Regions from separate parts of the Pseudomonas sp. PB103 genome, predicted to be linked through region 1. Evidence: predicted binding sites of a transcription regulator. Region 1 holds the regulator's gene; each other region holds the start of a gene.
What was found. Region 1 encodes FliA, which starts transcription of late flagellar genes. Its sites were predicted from a motif close to CTAAAGTTTNNNNNNNNNNNGCCGNTAA; they were not measured.
Positions count from the first base shown of each region.

Region 1 (5,889 bases):
CGTTGACCAACGGGAACGCAAACGCCTGGTTGCCAAGCATGACCATCAGGGTTGGCATGATCGCGAGGGTCAGCGGCACCTTGATGACGATTTTCGAGCCCTGGCCCTTGGTCGAGTAGATGTTGATCGAACCGTTGAGCTGGGAAATCTTGGTCTTCACCACGTCCATGCCGACACCACGGCCGGAGACGTCGGAGATCTCGGTCTTGGTCGAGAAACCCGGGGCGAAAATCAGGTTGTAGCACTCGGTATCGCTGAGGCGATCGGCCGCATCCTTGTCCATCACACCGCGTTTTACCGCGATCGAACGCAGGACGTTCGGGTCCATGCCTTTGCCGTCATCGGAAATCGACAGCAGGATATGGTCGCCTTCCTGTTCGGCCGCCAGCACCACACGACCGCCACGGGCCTTGCCCGACGCTTCGCGCTCTTCCGGCGACTCGATGCCGTGGTCGACGGCGTTGCGCACCAAGTGGACCAGCGGGTCGGCCAAGGCCTCGACAAGGTTTTTGTCGAGGTCGGTTTCTTCACCCACCAGTTCCAGGTTGATCTCTTTCTTGAGCTGACGCGCCAGGTCACGAACCAGACGCGGGAAGCGCCCGAAGACCTTCTTGATCGGCTGCATCCGGGTCTTCATCACCGCGGTCTGCAAGTCAGCCGTGACCACGTCGAGGTTCGACACGGCCTTTTGCATGGCTTCATCGCCGCTGTTCAAACCCAGGCGCACCAGACGGTTACGCACCAGCACCAGCTCGCCGACCATGTTCATGATTTCGTCGAGACGTGCGGTGTCGACGCGCACGGTGGTTTCGGCTTCGCTTGCCGGTTTTTCCGGTGGCGGTGCAGCGGCGGCACGGGCCGGAGCCGGTGCCGCAGCGGCGGCCGGTTTTGGCGCTTCGGCTTTTGGCTCAGGCTTGGCAGCAGGCTTTGGCGCTGCTACGGCGGCCGGCGCTTTGGCAACGGGCGTGGCTACGTTCGAGGCGCTGCCAGCAGCGGCGGTGCCGACTTCAGTGAACTTGCCTTTGCCGTGCAATTCGTCGAGCAGCGATTCGAACTCGTGATCGCTGATCAGATCGCTGCCCGCCGCTGCGGCCGCTGGAGCAGCAGGCGCAGGTGCCGAAGCAATCGCCGACTCCAGCGCATCGACAGCAAAGTTGCCCTTGCCGTGCAACTGATCGAGCAGTGCTTCGAATTCGTCGTCGGTGATGTCGGAGCTGTCGCCTTTGGCCGGTGCCGCAGGGGCTGCCGCCGCTGGTGCAACCGCGTCCACGGCGAACTGGCCCTTGCCGTGCAACTGATCGAGCAACGACTCGAACTCGGCATCGGTGATTTCATCGCTGGCCGCGCCATCGGCAGCCGGCGCAGGTGCAGCCGCTGCCGGTGCTTCAGCTTCGGCCTTGACGGCGTTCAGCGAGTCCAGCAGTTGTTCGAATTCGTTATCGGTGATGTCGCCCGACGGGTCGCCTTCGCCGACCAGATCTTCGATCATCTCGGCCACTGGCGAAGCCGGGGCTGCGTCCGCCGATTGCGGTTCGGCCAGACGCGCCAGAGCGGCCAGCAGTTCCGGGGTGGCAGCGGTGATCGGCGCACGCTCACGAACCTCAGTGAACATGCTGTTCACCGCGTCCAGTGCTTCGAGGACAACGTCCATCAGTTCTGCATCAACGCGACGTTCACCCTTACGGAGGATGTCGAACACGTTTTCGGCGATGTGACAGCACTCCACCAGCTCATTGAGCTGAAGGAAGCCGGCGCCCCCTTTTACAGTGTGGAAACCGCGAAAAATTGCGTTGAGCAGATCTGCGTCATCCGGGCGGCTTTCCAGCTCGACCAGTTGTTCGGACAGTTGCTCAAGAATCTCGCCGGCCTCAACCAGGAAATCCTGAAGGATCTCTTCATCGGCGCCGAAGCTCATTAATGGGGTGCTCCTACAGGTCTAAAAACCCAAAAAACCTAAAATTCCAAAACTCTAGAACCCGAGGCTGGATAACAAATCGTCCACATCGTCCTGACCGGACACAACGTCTTCTCGTTTATCGGCATGAATCTGCGGACCTTCACCCTGCGAGAGATGTTTTTGTGGATCTTTTTCTGCAAGCATCGCGGCGCGGTCATGTTCGATGCCCGCAAAGCGGTCGACCTGACTGGCCATGAGCACGAGTTTGAGCAAATTGCTTTCGACTTCGGTGACCAGTTGGGTCACACGCTTGATCACCTGACCGGTCAGGTCCTGGTAATCCTGGGCCAGCAGGATGTCGTTAAGATTGCTCGACACCGCACGGTTGTCCGTGCTGCTGCGCGACAGAAAACCGTCGACCCGGCGCGCCAGCTCGCGGAACTCTTCAGCCCCGACTTCGCGACGCATGAAGCGACCCCAATCGGTGCTCAAGGCCTGGGCTTCATCGGCCAGACTGTTGACCACCGGCGTGGCGCTTTCCACCAGATCCATGGTGCGGTTGGCCGCGGCCTCTGTCAGCTTGACCACATAGCCCAGGCGTTCGGTGGCGTCGGTGATTTGCGACACTTCCTCGGCCTGCGGCATGTTCGGATCGATCTGGAAGTTGACGATCGCACTGTGCAGTTCACGTGTGAGCTTGCCGACTTCCTGATACAGGCCACGGTCACGGGTCTGATTGAGCTCATGGATCAGTTGCACAGCGTCGCCGAACCTGCCTTTTTCAAGGCTCTCGACCAGTTCGACCGCGTGTTTTTTCAGGGTCGACTCGAAATCGCCCTGTGAAGATTCGTTATGCTCCATAGCTCCCCCGCGCGTTCATCAGCCGATGCGTTCGAAAATCTTCTCGATTTTGTCTTTCAACGCCTGAGCCGTGAAAGGTTTGACTACGTAGCCGTTTACACCGGCCTGAGCGGCTTCAATGATCTGCTCGCGCTTGGCTTCAGCGGTCACCATGAGAACGGGCAGATGCTTGAGTTTTTCATCGGCACGCACGTGGCGCAGCAGGTCGATACCGGTCATGCCCGGCATGTTCCAGTCTGTTACCAGAAAGTCGATGCTTCCGCTGTTGAGCACCGGAATGGCGGTAGTGCCATCGTCGGCCTCGACGGTATTGGTGAACCCAAGATCGCGCAGCAGGTTCTTGATGATCCGCCGCATCGTTGAGAAGTCATCAACGATGAGGATTTTCATGTCTTTGTTCAATTCGACCTCCAAGCAGTCTTAAACGCGCCCAGCACCTGGACGCGCCACTTCAATCAATCGGCGCAGCACTCGAAGACTGTCTGGAGCACAACAGAGCAAGACCGGTGCCGTTCATCACCGCACCAGCCTCGTTCGCAGTGTCCCCACACTGCCTTCAGCGCGCTCGCCACTCCCCCAAACGCCCCCGCAAGCGGGCCGCGCACTGGCTGTGTAACTGGCTGACCCGCGATTCACTGACGCCAAGGACTTCACCGATCTCCTTGAGGTTCAGCTCTTCGTCGTAGTACAGCGCCAACACCAGTCGCTCACGCTCCGGCAAATTGGCAATCGCGTCCGCCAGCGCCGCCTGGAAGCGTTCATCTTCCAGATCGCGTGACGGCTCAAGATGAGCACTCGCGCCATCCTCGTGCAGCCCTTCGTGTTCGCCGTCCTGCAGCAGGTCGTCGAAACTGAAGAGGCGGCTGCCCAAGGTGTCATTCAAAATCCCGTAGTAATCGTCGAGACTCAATTGGAGTTCGGCCGCAACCTCGTGATCTTTAGCATCACGGCCGGTTTTAGCTTCAATTGCGCGAATCGCGTCACTGACCATACGGGTATTGCGGTGAACCGAGCGTGGCGCCCAGTCCCCTTTGCGCACTTCGTCGAGCATTGCGCCGCGGATTCGTATGCCCGCGTACGTTTCGAAACTGGCGCCTTTGCTGGCGTCATATTTGGTCGAGACTTCAAGCAGGCCGATCATCCCGGCCTGGATCAGGTCTTCGACCTGCACACTCGCCGGCAACCGTGCCAGCAAGTGATAGGCAATGCGCTTTACCAGTGGCGCGTAACGCTCGATCAACTCGTACTGCGCATCACGTGCCGACTTCTTGTAGTAATTCATACCGCTGGCGGTCATAGCACTGGCCCTGCCGTTTGCTGCACGAGGCGCTCGACGAAAAATTCAAGGTGGCCACGCGGGTTGGCGGGCAGCGGCCAGGTATCGACCTTCTGCGCGATCGCCTTGAACGCCAGCGCGCACTTGGAACGCGGGAAGGCTTCATAGACGGCACGCTGTTTCTGCACGGCCTTACGCACGCTTTCGTCGTAAGGCACGGCGCCGACGTATTGTAGAGCGACGTCAAGGAAGCGATCCGTGACCTTGGTCAACTTGGCGAACAGGTTGCGGCCTTCTTGCGGGCTCTGCGCCATGTTGGCCAATACGCGGAAGCGGTTCATGCCGTAATCGCGGTTGAGCAGTTTGATCAGCGCGTAGGCGTCGGTGATCGAGGTCGGCTCGTCGCACACCACCAGCAACACTTCCTGGGCTGCGCGAACAAAACTGACTACCGAGTCACCAATACCCGCAGCGGTGTCGATCACCAGTACGTCGAGATTGTCGCCGATGTCGCTGAACGCCTGAATCAGGCCAGCGTGTTGTGCCGGGCTCAGGTGGACCATGCTCTGGGTGCCGGACGCGGCCGGCACGATGCGAATCCCGCCGGGGCCTTGCAACAGAACGTCGCGCAGCTCACAGCGGCCTTCGATAACGTCAGCCAGCGTGCGTTTGGGCGTGAGCCCCAGCAGAACGTCGACGTTCGCCAGACCCAGGTCGGCGTCCAGCAACATGACCCGACGGCCAAGCTCTGCCAGCGCCAGGGACAAGTTCACTGACACGTTAGTCTTGCCGACGCCACCTTTGCCGCCGGTCACCGCGATCACCTGTACGGGATGCATGCTGCCCATGTTATTTCTTTACCTTGTCTTGCATAGACGGAGGCCACATTACTGGCTGCGCGTTCACAACCGGAACAATGCATGGCAGACCATCGATGTAGGTACAAAAACTGTTCATGAATACCTCAGCCTACCTGCTTGGTGGGGCTGTGATAGATATCAGCGAACATGTCGGCCATGGCTTCTTCGCTGGGTTCTTCCTGCATTTGCACGCTGACGGCGCGGCTGACCAATTGATGACGGCGCGGCAGATGCAGATCATCTGGAATCCGTGGGCCATCGGTCAGGTACGCGACCGGCAATTCATGACTGATCGCCAGGCTCAACACTTCGCCAAGGCTGGCCGTTTCATCCAGTTTAGTCAGGATGCACCCGGCAAGCCCGCAACGCTTGTAACTGTGATAAGCGGCGGTTAGAACCTGTTTCTGGCTGGTGGTTGCCAAGACCAGATAATTTTTTGAACGAATGCCTCGACCGGCCAGACTTTCGAGCTGCATGCGCAGGGCCGGATCGCTGGCTTGCAGGCCGGCAGTATCGATCAATACCACGCGTTTGCGCAGCAGTGGATCCAGCGCTTGCACCAGCGATTGGCCCGGATCGACGTGAGTCACCGGCACATTGAGAATGCGCCCCAGGGTCTTCAGTTGTTCCTGCGCACCGATGCGGAAACTGTCCATGCTCACCAGCGCGACATTCTGCGCGCCGTACTTGAGCACGTAACGCGCGGCGAGCTTGGCCAGCGTGGTGGTCTTGCCCATGCCGGCAGGGCCGACCATGGCGATCACACCGCCCTCTTCCAGCGGCTCGACTTCCGGTACGGCAATCATCCGCGCCAGGTGCGCAAGCAACATGCGCCAGGCCTGACGCGGCTCTTCGATATCGGTGATCATCGCCAGCAGATCGCGCGACAACGGCCCGGACAGACCGATGCGTTGCAGACGACGATAGAGGTTGGCTTGCGCCGGACGGCTGCCCTGCAACTGATTCCAGGCCAGGGTGCCGAGCTGAACTTCCAT
Region 1 is NZ_RWIL01000069.1:6,140-12,028, forward strand. Features, by position in the region: gene EJA70_RS13185 (chemotaxis protein CheA) at 1-1,915, opposite strand, end outside; gene EJA70_RS13190 (protein phosphatase CheZ) at 1,970-2,758, opposite strand; gene EJA70_RS13195 (chemotaxis response regulator CheY) at 2,777-3,148, opposite strand; gene fliA (RNA polymerase sigma factor FliA) at 3,315-4,055, opposite strand; gene fleN (flagellar synthesis regulator FleN) at 4,052-4,882, opposite strand; gene flhF (flagellar biosynthesis protein FlhF) at 4,999-5,889, opposite strand, start outside.

Region 2 (5,889 bases), on a different contig from region 1:
CTTCTTCCTGTTAACACCTCCCCCTGTAGGAGCTGCCGAAGGCTCGGGCCGCGATCGGACGATCTTTTGATCTTGTTCTTAAAAAACAAAATCAAAAGATCGCAGCCTTCGGCAGCTCCTACAGAGGGGGATGTGAGAGGCATAAAAAAACGGCAGGCCTTTGCGGGCCTGCCGTTTTTTGCTGTTGCCGATGCAATCATTTCGCCTGGTAAATGATCCCCGGGCTGCACTGCACCATCTGGTAATGGTCCGGCAAACCGTTCAGCGCTTCGGAAGCGCCAAGGAACAGATAACCGCCCGGCTTCAACGTGCTGTGAATGCGCAACAGGATGTCTTTCTTCACTTCGGCAGAGAAGTAGATCAACACGTTGCGGCAGAACACGATGTCGAACTTGCCCAGCGCGGCATAGCTGTCGAGCAGGTTGAACGAGCGGAATTCCACGCGGTTCTTGATCGGCGCCTTGATCACCCAGCGGCCCGGCCCTTTCGGGTCGAAGTAACGCTGCAGACGTTCCGGCGACAAACCGCGACCGATCGCCAGGCTGTCGTACTCGCCCGTCTTGCAGTTGGTCAGCATCAGGCCGGACAAATCAGTGGCAACGATCTGCACACCCATCTTCAACTGGCCCAGGTTGCTGCGCTCGAACTCGTCGATCGACATCGACAGCGAGTACGGTTCCTGGCCCGACGAGCAGGCTGCCGACCAGATCCGCAGACGCTGGTTGGGGCTGGCCTTGATCGCTTCAGGCAGTACCTTGTTCTTCAAGACTTCAAACGGATAGGTATCACGAAACCACAGGGTTTCGTTGGTCGTCATGGCATCGACCACCTGCTCGCGCAAACCGCTGCGCGGCTGGGTCTGGATGCGCTGAACCAGCTCACCCAGGGATTTGATGCCTTGCTGCTCCATCAGTTTGTTGAGACGGCTCGAGACCAGGTACTGCTTGTTTTCACCGAGCAAAATGCCACAGGCTTTTTCCAGGAAGACCCGGAACTGTTCGAAATCCAAATTACCCGTAGACAATGATGCCGCCTCTTAAATCGTGTTGACCGCCAAGGGCAAAACGCCCTTAGCTGATATCTGCTGCTTTGATCCGGTCGACTACCCGGGATGCCAGGTCATCAGGACGGAATTTGGCCAGGAAGTCATCAGCACCGACTTTCTTGACCATCGCCTGATTGAATACCCCGGACAACGAAGTATGCAGGATGATGTGAAGCTTTTGCATGCGCGGGTCAGCGCGGATCTCGGCCGTCAGGGTGTACCCGTCCATCTCCGGCATCTCGATGTCGGAGATCATCATCAGGAACTCTTCTTCCGGCTTCTTGCCCTCATCGACCAGCTTGCGCAGGTAATCCAGCGCCTGCTTGCCATCGTTCAGCGCCACCACTTCGACGCCGATCGTCTGCAGGCAACGCGTGACCTGCTTGCGCGCCACTGACGAGTCATCGACCGTCAAGACCCGCAGCGACAACGCCTTGGTCTGGGTCTCGACATCGACCACGCCCACCGAAATCGCTTCCGGTGTCGGCGCAACTTCCGCCAGCACTTTCTCGACGTCGATGATTTCGACTAACTGATTGTCCACCCGAGTCACAGCGGTCAGGTAATGATCGCGACCCGTGCCCTTGGGCGGCGGATGAATCTCTTCCCAGTTCATGTTGACGATGCGCTCCACCGAGCGGACCAGGAAACCCTGGGTCTTGGTGTTGTACTCCGTGATGATCACGAACGGGTTGTTCTTGTCTTTCAACGCACCCGAGCCGGTTGCCATTGCCAGATCCAGGATCGGAATGGTCGCCCCTCGAATATTCGCCACCCCGCACACGACAGGACTGGACTTGGGCATCAACGTCAGCGACGGGCATTGCAGCACTTCCCGCACCTTGAACACGTTGATTCCATAGAGCTGCTGACCGTCAAGCCGGAACAACAACAGCTCCAGGCGATTCTGCCCCACCAGTTGCGTGCGCTGGTTCACCGAATCCATTACACCAGCCATGCCCAGACTCCTACACCAACGCCAAGTGTTGTTGCGACGCACATTCATTGCTAAACGGCACGGCGCTTGCTTTTTAACTCGTATGAACGCTCAAACGACATTTTTCCGACGCCTGACATCGCCCCTCCGCAGAGGGCTTTGTGCCGCGTGCGCCATTTGCTGCTTTTTTGCTGGCAGCCCTGCCATTGCTGATGCGGTTACCTTGCCTGACATGCTTATCGGCGTCACTCAGGGCTTTCTTGAGTTCACCGTAGAAGACTATCTGGCCACCAGTCAAACCGAAGGCCGCTATGAAATCGAGGTCAAGCAACTCGATCCACGTATGCGCATGCCTATGTGCGACAAGGAATTGACAGCCACTTTGGAGAGCCCGGCACGTCCTTTGGGCCGGGTAACCGTGAAGGTTCGCTGTGAGGGATCCTCACCCTGGACCGTGTTCGTGCCCGCTCAAGTCCGCCTGTTTCGCGAGATTGTCACCACCACCCGGCCACTCAAGCGTGCCGGAATTATCGAACCGCAAGACGTGACCTTGCGCGAACGCGACGTCAGCCTGATCAATCAGGGCTTTCTGACCTCGGTGGACGAAGCGATCGGGCAAAAATTAACCCGACCAACGGTCGCCGATCAGGTGATTACCCTGGTCCATCTGGAACAGGCCGAAGTCATTCGCAAAGGCGATCAAGTGGTGATTACCGCCCGCAGCGGTACGCTGGCGGTACGGATGCCGGGCGAAGCCCTGTCCAACGGCGGATTGAAAGAACAGATCCGGGTGAAAAACCTTAACTCCCAACGGGTCATCAAGGCGCAAGTCACCGCGCCAGGCCAAGTGGAAGTAGCAATGTAGAAAACTGGCGCTGATCCCGGCTGTTCCCTAAACTGTGCCGCAGCAGGACTCGCGCCGGCGCATGCAAGGTTCATTGGTAAATGCGCCTAAAGTTTTCCAGGGGATGGCCGAAAACATGGCAAGCGTCCAAATTCCCAGAGGTTTTTATCATGGTCATCGATTTCAGCCGTTTGAACAGCTCCTCGTCACTTACAGGCAGTACACGTACCAGCGCGCCTAAGGAAACCGCCGAAAACGGCACTTCCGCGCCGCTGAATACCCCGGCCGAATCGGCCAGTACCGCAAAAAGCGGGGAATCGGTACACCTCAGCAATGAGGCTCAACAGTTGCAGAAGATCACTGACAAGCTGCGCGATCAACCTGCTGTCGACAAAGCCCGTGTGGCCGAGTTGAAAGCCGCGATTGCCGATGGCAGCTATAAAGTCGACAGCAACCGTGTAGCCAGCAAACTGCTCAACTTCGAAGCCCAGCGCTAGGCCAACGCCAGCGCCAGGCTTTTGGACGCTTAAAACCCAAGGCCAGCCATGCACGACACTAATTTATTGCAACTGATCATCGACGACTTTGCTCCAGCTCAACATTTGCTGGAGTTATTGCAAACCGAGTCCCTCGCTTTGCACGGTCGTGACATGCCCCTGCTGGAAGAAGTTCTGGCACGCAAACAGGCGCTGATCATTCTGCTCGAACAGCATGGCCGCAAACGCAGCGAGATCCTCGCCAGCCTTAACCTGCCGACCAATCGGCAGGGGCTTGAGCAATTGGCCAGCCAATCGAGCATTGGCGAACAATTGCTCAGCCAGAGCGATTTCCTCACCGACCTCATCGCGCAATGCCAGGCGGCCAACGTCAACAATGGCCAATCGATCCTGGTCCAGCAGGCCTCCACGGCCAATCAGCTGAAGATCCTCACCGGCGGCGAGCCGCCAGCGCTCTACGACGCCAGCGGTGCCTTCTCCAAGCTTGCGAAGCCGCGCGCGCTCAGTCAGGCGTGAGCCGTTCGATGCCTGCGCTCTATCAACCTGCGAAACATGCTGGCAAAATGCTGGCTAGTCGTAGTCAAATTTTGTCTGGAGATTGATTCAACGTGTCCAACGTCCTTAGCGCGGATGATGCTCCGCAGCCACCAAAGGTGCTCACCACACCTCTGGAAATCTCCAGCAACCTGCGCCAGCTGCAAGAAAGCCATGATCCGCTGATCATCACCTTCCACGAGCGCAGCCAGCGTTTCCAGAGCTACCTGATCAAGGTCGACCGTGACACCGGGACGATCGCTCTGGACGAAATGATCCCACGCGACGGCGAGCGTTTCTTGCAGGCCGGTGAGCCGTTCAAGGTCGAAGGTTTTCATGAAGGCGTGCGCATCGCCTGGGAATGCACCGGCACGCTGAACATCGAAGAGTCCGAAGGCGATCGCTTTTACACCGGCGAGCTGCCGACCGAGGTGGTTTACCACCAACGTCGCAATGCATTTCGCGCCGCGCTGAAACTGACCGATCTGGTCAGCGTTGAACTTGGCGGCGAAAAGCTCAAGGCGCCTATCAACGGCAAACTGCTGGATATTTCCGCCACCGGTTGCAAGCTGCGCTTCGAAGGCGACATCACTGACCGCCTGCAACTGGGCCAGGTCTACGATCGCATGATCGCCCCGCCACTGTTCGGCAACCAGCCGATCTCTGTCGAACTGCGCTATCTGCACTTCGAAGAAAAACTCAACATCACCTTTGCCGGTTTGCGCTTCCACAACATCAGTGGCCAGGCTGCCCGCAACGTTGAGCGTTTTGTTTATCAATTGCAGCGTGAAGCACGGCGTTTCGACAAAGACGACATGTGATTCAGACGCGCAAACAAGAAGGGCAGTCCTTGGCGGGACTGCCCTTTTTTGTGCTCAAACGATCCCACAGCAATGAGCTCCCCTCACCACAGAGACAGGGTCAACTGCAGAGACTCTTTACTGCAGAGTCATAGGCTCACTACTGATGGCTGCGACTCCAGGATATCAAGGTCTGCCACCACTGATGTCCGGCGTCGGTTTATCGCTGTCATCATCCGCACCAGCCTCAACCACAGGTTCAGGCTGCACCTCAGGTTCCGGATCAGGTTGCGACTCAGGCTCCGGTGCCACGGTGTTCTGCATCTGATCCTGCACTACCTGCTCATCCACGCGCGGGTCCAGCGCAGCCACCAGTGGCGAACTGGACATGCTGTCCGGCATCGCCACGTGATGCAGTGGTGCATCGTCGACCTGATGCAAGTTGGTTACAGCTTTCGGGCGGATTCGCCACACCAGTACCAAGGCAAAGAAGCTGAAGAATGCATACAGACTCTGGCTGCCAAACAGCTTCATCAGCACACCCGCCAGCAACGGCCCGATGCTCGCCCCTACACCATAGGTCACCAACAGCATCGCCGTCAGCGAAACCCGGCGATCACCCTCGACGTGGTCGTTGGAGAAGGCCACCGCCAGCGGATACAGACAGAACTGCACCAGCGAACAGAAGAAACCGACAATGAACAACACCTCCAGCGGCACCTGCGGCATGATCGCCAACGGCAACGCCGCGACCGCCAGGAACCCGGCAAAACAGCGAATCAGCAAGGCCCGGTCGTAACGGTCGGACAACCAGCCCAACGGCCACTGCACCAACAAACCGGCAAAGATGCAGCTTCCCATGAACAAACCGACCTGTTCGGTCGACAGCCCTTGCTGCGAGGCATACAACGGTGCCAGACCGTAGAACGAACCGATGATCAGACCGGCACCGAGCACGGTACTCAGCGACTGCGGCACGCGCTTGATAAAGAAGCGCGGCTCCATCGGCGCCGGATGCAGCGGCGCCGGGTGAATCCGTCGCGTCAATGTCACCGGGACCAGGCACAGCGCAAAGCACAGGGCGACCAGCATCAGCAGCTCCAGGCCCAGGCCCGGGTGCATGACCAGAATCAGTTGGCCCAGCACCAGGCCAAGATACGAAGCGATCATGTAGCCACTGAACACCAACCCACGCTGGTTGGCGTCCGCCTGCTCATTGAGCCAGCTTTCGA
Region 2 is NZ_RWIL01000046.1:6,075-11,963, reverse strand. Features, by position in the region: gene cheR (protein-glutamate O-methyltransferase CheR) at 197-1,024, opposite strand; gene EJA70_RS08385 (chemotaxis protein CheV) at 1,071-2,003, opposite strand; gene flgA (flagellar basal body P-ring formation chaperone FlgA) at 2,086-2,847, shown strand; gene flgM (flagellar biosynthesis anti-sigma factor FlgM) at 2,997-3,323, shown strand; gene EJA70_RS08370 (flagella synthesis protein FlgN) at 3,372-3,839, shown strand; gene EJA70_RS08365 (flagellar brake protein) at 3,932-4,678, shown strand; gene EJA70_RS08360 (MFS transporter) at 4,844-5,889, opposite strand, start outside.
Region 2: the regulator FliA is predicted to act here: its motif matches at 2,934-2,961, upstream of flgM (flagellar biosynthesis anti-sigma factor FlgM).

Region 3 (5,889 bases), on a different contig from region 1:
ACGGTGGTGCGTAACGCTGCACACGCCGAGTGCGCATGGAACACCAACAGCATCGTCGGCGCGATCCGTCTGCACACGGCGGCCTGATCATGCGCAAGGGACTGTTTATCGGCATCAACGACTACACCCATATTTCGCGCCTGAGCGGTTGCAGCAATGACGCCATGGCCATGGCCTCGGTGCTGAAAACCGACGCCGACGGCGACCCCAATTTCAAGAACGTAGTGCTGACCTCTGCCGAGGATTACCTGGGCCGGGAGATGCTCGAAGACCAGATCCGCGAGCTGTTTTCCGGTGACTGCAACGTCGCTCTGCTGTACTTCGCCGGGCATGGCGGCTTCGACACCGACAATGATGAGGGCATGCTGCTGCCCCAGGATTATCGCAACGCCAAGGATGGCATCCGCATCAGCGACATCCTCAACTGGGCGAGCAAAGCCACGCGCATCAAGAACAAAGTGATCATCCTCGATTGCTGCCAAAGCGGCGCCGCCGGCGAGGTGCGCGCCTTGCGCAGCGAAAGCAGTGTGGTCGGCGAAGGCATGACCATTCTGACCGCGTGCAAAAAGGAAGAACCGGCCATGGAAGGCGCGCAACACGGCGTGTTTACCGGGTTGCTGCTTCAGGCTTTGCACGGCGGCGCGGCCAACATTCTCGGCAAGATCACCCCCGGCAGCCTCTATTCCTTCGTCGACAACGCCCTCGACGCGTGGGAACAACGCCCGGTGTTCAAGACCAACGTGTCGCAGTTCATTTCCCTGCGCGAAGTCTCGCCGCTGATCCCCAAAGAGATCCTGCGCAAGCTGCCCGAGTGGTTTGCCGAAGCCGAATCAACCTACCCGCTCGACCCCAGCTACGAGCCGACCGAAGCGACGTTCAACCCCGAGCACGGCGAGGTCTTCGCCCAGCTGCAAAAGTGCAATCGCCACAGCCTGATCGAGCCGGTCGACGCCGAGCACATGTACTACGCCGCCCTCCACTCCACCGGCTGCCGCCTCACCGCGCTCGGCGCCTACTACCGCGAACTCGCGATTAAAGGACACTTTTGATGCCCGTCTTCATCAGCTATCGCCACATGGATCGTATGCAGGCCATGGCGATCAACAGTCGCCTGAAACAGGCGAACATCAAGACCTATCTGGATGTGCTCGACCCGGAATCGCAGACCACCGACGACATCACCGGCGTCATCACCCGCAACATCACCGAGTGCACGCACTTGCTCGCGGTGGTGTCGGAGAGGACCGCTTTGTCGTGGTGGGTGCCGTTCGAGATTGGTGAGGCGACGATCAGCAACCGGCGGATCTGCTCGTTCAAGACCGGGCCGGCGCAGTTGCCGTTGTATCTGGATAAATGGCCGAAGTTGAGTACGGACAGAGATCTGGATTTCTTTATCGATGCTTATCGCGAGGAAGTGACAAACAAGCGGTCGGTGATGCTGGATTCGATGAGTGAGTCGATGAAGGGGACTTACAAGAGGAATGCCGAGCTCTTTCACGATCAGTTGAAGAGCAGGATTCGGCGGGGGTTCTAAGACCTCACTTGCCTGGCTCCCGATCAATTTCGTAACGTTACGCAATTGATCGGCGAGGTGAAATTCCAGCCACAAAAAAGCCGACATCGCTGTCGGCTTTTTTGTGCGTCACTGCTTCGGCGCGGGGGCCGGGGCAGTGGCTGGCGGAGTGGCCGGCGCTGGCGCCGCACTCCCCGGTTCCGCCGGTTTCGGCGCGGCGTCATCAAACAGGTTCAACCGCTCGCGCAACTCATGCGCAGGCACCGGTTGCTGATCCGCCGGCAGCGCATTTGGATCAACCGGCGTTGCCGGAGCAGCGCCGTTTTGACCTTGATCTGCCGGTTTCGCTGGATCGGCACCTTGCGCACCTTCGATCGCGGCTTGAGCCTTTTTGGTCAGGACGACGATGTCGATGCGGCGGTTGACCGGGTTGAACGGGTTTTCCCTGTCGAACAACGCCGACGAGGCATAACCGACCACTCGCGCCACTTGCGCATCCGGATAGCTACCAGCGACCAACGCACGACGAGCGGCGTTGGCACGGTTGGCCGACAGCTCCCAGTTACCGAAATCGCCGGTGCCGATGTACGGCTTGGCGTCGGTGTGACCGCTGATGCTGATCTTGTTCGGCACCGCTTTGATGGTGTCGGCCATGGCCAGCAAAATGTCTTCGAAGTACGGCTTCAGGCGTGCAGAACCGGAATCGAACATCGGCCGGTTCTCGGCGTCCATGATCTGGATGCGCAAGCCGTTCGGCGTGATCTCGAAGAGGATCTGATCCTTGAACTTCTGCAATTGCGGGTTTTCGTCGACCTTGTTCTGCAGTTCTTGCAGGAGCAGTTCGAGGCGCTCTTTCTCGACCATTTCGGCCATGCCTTCGACTTGCTCGGCGTCGACCGTGACCTTGTCCGGTTGCGGCTGGGACTTCACCTCAGGGTTGAGGGTGTTTTCCGGCGCCAGCGTCGGCGTGCCGCCCAAGTCGATGATGTACGGCGTGCCGCTTTCGGAGAAGCCGACCGGGTCTTTGAAGTAACCGGCGATGGCGATCTTCTGCTCAGGCGTCGCGGTGGACAGCAGCCACAGCACCAGGAAGAACGCCATCATCGCCGTGGCGAAGTCGGCGAAGGCGATTTTCCACGCCCCGCCGTGATGCCCGCCGGCTATGCGCTTGACGCGCTTGATGATAATCGGCTGATTATTTTCCATGGCTTAGCGACCGCGAACGGCTTGTTCCAGCTCGGCAAAGCTTGGACGGTGGGCCGGGTACAGCACCTTGCGACCGAACTCGACCGCCAGCGATGGCGGCATGCCGGAAGCCGAAGCCACCAGCGAGGCCTTGATGGCTTCGTAGACGTTCAGCTCTTCCTTGGCATCGTGGGCCAGGGAGTGCGCCAGCGGGCCGAAGAAACCGTACGCCGCGAGAATACCGAAGAAGGTACCCACCAGTGCCGCACCCACGTGCAGACCGATGGACTTCTGATCGCCTTCACCCAGCGAGGCCATGGTCACCACGATACCGAGTACCGCCGCAACGATACCGAAACCCGGCATGGCGTCGGCAATGCCGTTTACCGCGTGGGACGGGTGTTCGAGGTCTTCTTTGAGGCTGTACAGCTCCATGTCGAACAAGCCTTCCAGCTCATGCGGAGCCATGTTGCCGGACGACATGATGCGCAGGTAATCACAGATGAACGCGGTCATGCGTTCGTCTTTGAGCACGGCCGGGTACTTGGCGAAGATCGGGCTCGCGGCGGCATCTTCGATGTCGCCTTCAATGGCCATCATGCCTTCGCGGCGGCTCTTGTTGAGGATCTCGTAGATCAGGCCGAGCACTTCCAGATAGAAAGTGTGACTAAAGCGCGAACTGAACATGCTCAGGGATTTCTTGAGCACGTGCATCGTCATGTAGCCAGGGTTGGCCTGCAGGAATGCACCGAGTGCAGCACCACCGATGATCATCACCTCGAAAGGCTGGATCAGGGCGGCAATCTTGCCGTGGGAAAGCACGTATCCGCCGAGCACGCTCGCGAATACGACGATGATGCCGATAATTTTAGCCATAGGTAGGAAAGTACTTACTGAGTCGGGTTCAAGGTCATATTCGGAAGTTAAAAAATCTCTTCTTCTACTTATCGGCAAAACTGCGCCAGACTATAGCCAGTTCAGGCGAAAAGCCAATTTAGCCCATGCCGGGCGCGTCTACAGTCAGTGAAGATCCCGTCCAGACATGGCTAATGAAACGAACGTCCCACACGCAAAACCGACCACCCTCGAAGGCTGGGTCAAACTGCTCGACAGCGTCCGCCTGCCCGTGCCGCAAGAGGCTCACGATAAAGTCTGCCGGGCGATCCGCGACAATCGCAGCTCGCTGCGCGACATCGCCGACCTGATGCAGGACAGCCCGGCGCTGGCCTTGAGCATCATCCGTGAGGCCAATCGTCACACCCACGGCACCATGGCCACGCCAGCGGAAAATCTTGAGGTGGCGATCAATCGCCTGGGCCTTGCCCGCACCGAAGAATTGCTCGCGCGCCTGCCCGCTGAACCGCAAATGCAGATCCCCAAGGCTCTGCGCCAGTTACAGATGATCAGCCAGCACGCGACGCAACAGGCCAACGGTTTTTTCGCCAGTCGCCTGGCGCGGCTGTGGCAGGACATTCATTGGGGCAGCCTGCTGTTTCTGTCGCCGCTGTGGCCACTGGCGCTCACTTATCCACAGTTGCTCGAAGAGTGGGAGCTGCGGGTTATCCACAAGGGTGAATCGGCTCGCGTGGTCGAGAAGCAATTATTCGGCGTGCGCCTGCTGCGGATCGCTGAAGCGCTGGTTGCGGTCTGGCATCTACCGATCTGGGTGCAACAAGGCTATAAATTGCTGCTCAGCGAACAGCGTGAACTGGTGAAAGTGCTGCGCATAGCCCGCGACAGCGAACATCCGCTGCGCCAACAGAATCGCCTGGATGACGACCCGACCTTGCGCCGCTGGCTCAACCAGCCGGCCAACACTGTGCTGCTGGCCAACGGTCTGGCGCTCTCGGCGCAACAGGCCTGGGACAGTCCGCACAGTGAACGCTGGCAGTACCTGACCAGCCTTTATCTGCAAATCTCGATGGATGACGTGCAGCAACAACTGCACCAGCAAGCGGCCAACAGTGCGCGTCAGCATGCGATGCCGGATCTCTGGCACCCGGCGGTTTCGCTGCTGTGGCCGTGGGGCACGCACCGTTTGCCGGCAGGCATGTTGCCCGCAGCGGTGCCGAGCGCTGAAGACCTTGGCCAATGGCGCAAGCAATGCGCCGAACTGCTCGCCGAACCGAGCCGCTTCACCAATGCCATGAGCCTGACCGTCGCCGCCCGCGATGCGCTGATTGCCAGCGGCATGCGTCGAGTGATGATCCTGATGGCCGACCGCACGCAGTCCAATCTGCGCGTGAATCAAACCGCTGGCCTGCCGAAAGAAGCGGCGGCGCTGAATTTTGTCGTCAGCCAAAGCAGCGTGCTGCAACGGCTGCTGGCGCAACAGGCGCAGGTGCGGATAACCCCGGAGAACAACGCGCAGTTCTCCGCCCTGCTGCCGCCGGGCCTGCGCACGCTGTTTCGCGGTGAGCATCTGTTCCTGCGCTCACTGGTCAACAATGGCCGGGTGATCATGATTGTGGTCGCCGATCAGGGCGGCGGGCCGTTCGCCGACATCACCGTGCAAGCCTTTGGCAAAACCGCGCAGTGCATCGAAAAAGCCCTGCACAGCTTTAGCAGCCGCGGCCGATGAGGCTGCGCTACAATTCCCCCCTTTGTGCTCTGGAGACCTCGCATGTCTGACTTCTCTGGCTTGCCGCTCGTCATCGAACCGAGCGACCTGCTGCCTCGGCTTGAGTCTGAAGAGCTGATTCTGGTGGATCTGACCAGCGCCGCGCGCTACAGCGAGGGACATCTCCCCGGCGCGCGCTTTGTCGACCCCAAGCGCACCCAACTCGGCCAGCCACCGGCACCGGGGCTGCTGCCGGCCAAAGCCGATCTGGAAGCGTTGTTCGGTGAGCTGGGCCATCGCAAGGACGCGGTCTACGTGGTTTACGACGATGAGGGCGGCGGTTGGGCCGGACGCTTCATCTGGCTGCTCGACGTGATCGGTCACGACAAGTATCACTATATAGACGGTGGTCTGCCGGCATGGCTGGCGGATGGCATGCCGATGTCGATTCAGATTCCACCGGCAGCCGGCGGCCCACTGCCGTTGACCCTGCACGAAGAGCCGACCGCGACCCGTGAATACCTGCAAAGCCGTCTCGGTGCCGCCGATCTGGCGATCTGGGACGCGCGCGGGCCGCTGGAATACTCCGGCGAGAAAGTGCTGGCCGCCAAGGCCGGACACATCCCCGGCG
Region 3 is NZ_RWIL01000115.1:3,187-9,075, reverse strand. Features, by position in the region: gene EJA70_RS20665 (TIR domain-containing protein) at 1-87, shown strand, start outside; gene EJA70_RS20660 (caspase family protein) at 90-1,049, shown strand; gene EJA70_RS20655 (toll/interleukin-1 receptor domain-containing protein) at 1,049-1,534, shown strand; gene motB (flagellar motor protein MotB) at 1,643-2,719, opposite strand; gene motA (flagellar motor stator protein MotA) at 2,723-3,574, opposite strand; gene EJA70_RS20640 (HDOD domain-containing protein) at 3,741-5,279, shown strand; gene rhdA (thiosulfate sulfurtransferase) at 5,322-5,889, shown strand, end outside.
Region 3: the regulator FliA is predicted to act here: its motif matches at 3,643-3,670, upstream of motA (flagellar motor stator protein MotA).